One region of the Pantoea sp. SGAir0180 genome, then DNA from elsewhere that is predicted to be linked to it. Evidence: predicted binding sites of a transcription regulator. Region 1 holds the regulator's gene; the other holds the start of a gene.
The links. Region 1 encodes LexA, which represses DNA repair genes until DNA is damaged. Its sites were predicted from a motif close to TNCTGTATGTACATACAGNA; they were not measured.

Region 2: dinB (DNA polymerase IV) is a predicted target of LexA. The motif match lies at 1,192-1,211, and genes of this name have one in related genera.

Annotation. Positions count from the first base shown of each region.
Region 1 is NZ_CP028071.1:3,501,343-3,503,546, forward strand. Features, by position in the region: gene dinF (MATE family efflux transporter DinF) at 1-448, opposite strand, end outside; gene lexA (transcriptional repressor LexA) at 558-1,172, opposite strand; gene C1N58_RS16470 (diacylglycerol kinase) at 1,279-1,647, opposite strand; gene plsB (glycerol-3-phosphate 1-O-acyltransferase PlsB) at 1,776-2,204, shown strand, end outside.
Region 2 is NZ_CP028071.1:2,861,831-2,864,034, reverse strand. Features, by position in the region: gene C1N58_RS13595 (class II glutamine amidotransferase) at 1-271, shown strand, start outside; gene dpaA (peptidoglycan meso-diaminopimelic acid protein amidase) at 236-976, opposite strand; gene dinB (DNA polymerase IV) at 1,223-2,204, shown strand, end outside.

The DNA of each region.
Region 1 (2,204 bases):
CCAGAATCACCAGGTTAGCCAGCATGGCGGGCGCACTGAGCCAGCGAATATGGATAAACAGCGCAGCCTGCTCAAGCACAGCGGCCTCTCCGCCGATAAAGCGGGTTGCTAATGCCGTGACAGGATGACGCAGGGCAATAAACAGGCTGCCGGCCAGTAAGGCAATGATCAGGGGCTGTGCCAATGCGCGCGCCAGCGCCGTTTTGTCGCCCGCGCCAAACGCCTGAGCCGTCAGGCCTGTCGTGCTCATACGCAGAAAAAGCAGCAGCATGAAGATAAAACTGGTAACGGTCGTCCCGACCGCAACGCCGCCCAGATAAACCGGGCTGTCGAGATGGCCAATAACGGCTGTATCGACTAAACCGAGCAGAGGAACGGTGATATTTGACAGGATCATGGGCAGCGCCAGCCGCCACAGTTTTTTATCAGTAGCTGTCAGGAAGCGCATGTAACGTCCGTGCAATGCGCCGCTGGTGTTGCAGATGAACCCACAGCGGCAAAACAGGGGCAGACTGGGTAACGTCAAGGTTGACGTAAAGAGCCAACCTTAAGAAGAGTTATAACCACTCACCGTTACGTACGATGCCAACCGCCAGACCTTCAACCGTCAGCGACTGCGCACGCGTATCGACAATGATAGGCTCAAAATCCGTATTTTCAGGTAACAGATGCACCACTGATCCCTGCTTTTTCCAGCGCTTCACGGTGACTTCGTCATCAATGCGCGCTACCACCACCTGACCATTACGCACTTCCTGCGTTTTATGCACGGCCAGCAAATCACCATCCATGATGCCAATGTCTTTCATTGACATGCCGCTAACGCGCAGCAGGAAATCGGCAGAGGGCTTGAACATGTCTGGATCCACTTTGTAGTGGGTTTCGATATGTTCCTGGGCCAGCAACGGCTCACCCGCCGCAACGCGCCCAATGAGTGGCAGGCCATCTGAAGGTTCTTCTTCCATTAACAAACGGATACCGCGGGACGCACCAGAGACGATTTCAATCACGCCTTTACGCGACAGCGCTTTCAGATGCTCTTCTGCCGCGTTAGGTGAGCGGAAGCCCAGTTGCGCAGCAATTTCTGCACGCGTAGGCGGCATGCCCGTTTGATTAATGTGGTCGCGAATCAAGTCGTAGACCTGTTGCTGCCTGCTGGTTAATGCTTTCATCCCGCCCCCTGGTTGTTTATACAGTCGCTGTGAGTATATACAGGTATTGGTGAAATGGAAACCAAAAGTCAGGCCAAAATCAGTAATTTGACGGGAGATGGAATGCTTATCGCAAATGCGACCAAAGTAGCGTTCCCCAAACGAACAGGGCCAGTACTATTGCCAGCAAAACAGCGGCCGATCCCATATCTTTGGCACGGCCGGCAAGAGGATGTCGTTCCTGCCCTGTGCGGTCCACCACTGCTTCGATGGCGCTGTTCAGAACTTCAACAATCATCACCAGCATGACCGCGCCAATCATCAGGATGCGCGAAATAGTATCGACATCCAGCCAGCAGGCCAGGATAATTGCCGCCAGTGAAATTACGGCTTCCTGGCGGAAGGCAGCTTCATGCTGCCAGGCGGCGCGAAGACCTTGCCATGAGTAGCCAGCCGCTTTCACAATCCGGGTAATGCCGGTGACATTATTTGTCATGATAAAGGAACTCTTTTCAAAGGATTGACGTCAATACCGGGCAGCGCACAATTGTCGCTGTCACAGATTTTTGCTGCGCGTTCTGATATGCTTGCGCCGCTTTGCTAACAAGAGGCTTCATGTTGTCTATGTCAGGTTGGCGTAAAATTTTTTATAAATTGCTGAACTTACCCCTTTCATTTCTGGTAAAGAGTAAGGCCATTCCGGCTGATCCCGTCTCCGAACATGGGCTGGATCCTACCCGGCCTATTATGTATGTCCTGCCTTATGATTCAAAGGCCGATCTCCTGACTTTACGCGCGCAGTGCATCCGGCACGATCTGCCTGATCCGCTTATTCCGCTGGAGATAGACGGCGCCCTGTTGCCGCGTCATGTCTTTATTAATGACGGTCCGCGTGTGTTCCCCTATTTCGTGCCCAGCCTTGAATCGGTCAAAATCTTCCACGAGTATCTTGATCTGCACCGCAGCAACCCTGAACTTGATGTTCAGATGTTACCGGTTTCAGTCATGTTTGGCCGTGCGCCGGGTCGGGAAGTCCAGGGCGACGATCATCCG
Region 2 (2,204 bases), 640 kb from region 1:
AAAGGGCGTGTTCAACATGTTGCTGTCGGACGGGCGCTATCTGATGGCCTTCTGCTCGACCAATCTGTTCTGGATCACTCGCCGTGCCCCTTTTGGCCGGGCGCAGTTGCTCGATCAGGATGTGGAAATTGATTTCCAGAAACATACCGGGGCGAACGACGTGGTCACGGTCATTGCCACACAGCCGCTGACGGGGAATGAAACCTGGCACCGGATCGTGCCAGGCGAGTGGGCCTTATTTTACCTTGGAGAGCGCCAGGAACGACTGTGATGCCGCTTCGGGTTGGGTGATGACCGGGCTGCTGTTCATCACATATCTGCCGCTGGCGACATTGACTGTCGGCGGTTGATGATACTTCGCAAAGTAGACATAACCCGGCTGAAGCTGCTTCCAGAAATCCGCGTAGGTCGAATAACGATGGCGCTGCATGTTGCTGTCCGTCATGCGGAACGGATAAATTGCAATGTTCACTTCCTGCTGACCATTACGCAATGCCGCGTTCACATACGTGAAAATCTGATCCATATAGGCATTGGTCATGGCGTAGCAGCCAATCGACTTACAGTCGCCGTGAATCATCAGGTAGTTGCCGCTGTAGCCCTGGTCACGGTCGTATTGATTCGGAAAGCCAATATTAATCGCGCGATAGAAACGGCTGTCCGGTTTAAGCTGATTCAGTTTTACGCTGTAGAAACCTTCCGGGCTTTTAAAATCGCCTTCACGGCGTTTTGGACCCAGACCGCCCGAAAAATTGCAGATGCGGTAGGTATCCAGCAAGCGGTATTCGTTACCAATCTTGCCGTACAGCTCAAGTGTCCGCTCTTCCTTAAAGATCTGAATATAAACCGGCGTGCCGATTAGCTGTTTCTTTAACTCTTTACTCACAGGGGCCAGTTGCTGAACCGGCTCGGGAGTCATTGCCATGCTGAGGGCTGGCAGTAAAAGCATCGCAAACAGAAGTGCGATTTTGCCCATGCTGTGTATACCTTGAAGTGAAGAAGAACAATGGCGCGTTATGTGCGCCTCTGTTTGCATTATCGGAACTTTCCGCTACCGCAGCGCAACATTAAACATTGTCTGTTTTTTTAGCAATACAGCACGGCGCAAAATGTCCATTTCTTTGGCGGAATGACGCCAAAAATTTGTAAACTTTGTTTGTTATTGCAAGAAATATTGCACAAGCCTTTCCGAACTGTATACTTATCCAGTACTGGAGGGGCGATGCGTAAGATCATTCATGTTGATATGGACTGCTTTTTTGCGGCGGTGGAAATGCGTGACGATCCCTCATTACGCGATATTCCCATGGCCATCGGCGGCAGCCGCGATCGACGTGGCGTTATCAGTACCGCTAATTATCCGGCCCGCAAATATGGCGTACGCAGCGCGATGCCGACCGGTATGGCCTTAAAGCTTTGTCCGCATCTGCGTCTACTGCCCGGACGGTATGACATCTATAAAGAAGCCTCCAGTCAGATCCGTGCCATCTTTTCGCGTTATACCTCGCTCATTGAGCCACTCTCACTGGACGAAGCCTATCTGGATGTTACCGACAGCCAGCACTGTCAGGGATCGGCCACGCTTATCGCGCAGGACATCCGCGCCACCATTTTTCGTGAAACGCAGCTCACTGCCTCTGCGGGCATCGCCCCCATAAAATTCCTTGCCAAGATCGCCTCCGATTTAAACAAGCCTGATGGTCAGTATGTGATTACACCGGCCCAGATGTCCGATTTCTTGCTGGCCTTACCGCTGGCAAAAATTCCCGGTGTAGGAAAAGTTTCAGCAAAAAAGCTCGAAGAGCTGGGTCTGCACACCTGCGCGGACGTGCAAAAAGCCGATTTGGCGCTGCTGCTTAAGCGTTTTGGCAAGTTTGGCAGAGTGTTATGGGAGCGCAGTCACGGCATTGATGAACGGGGCGTAGTGGTTGAACGCGAACGGAAATCGCTGGGTGTGGAGCGGACGCTGGCTGACGATATCGACAGTTGGGAGCGCTGTCTGGAAATTATTGATTACCTCTATGCCGAGCTTGATCGTCGCCTGACGCAGATTCGCCCCGATAAGCACATTGCGCGCCAGGGCGTGAAGCTGAAGTTTAGTGATTTCCAGCAGACCACTCAGGAACATGTCTGGCCCGTGCTCAATAAAGAGGACATGATTGCCGTGGCCCGTAAGACCTGGGACGAGCGCCGCGCCGGACGTG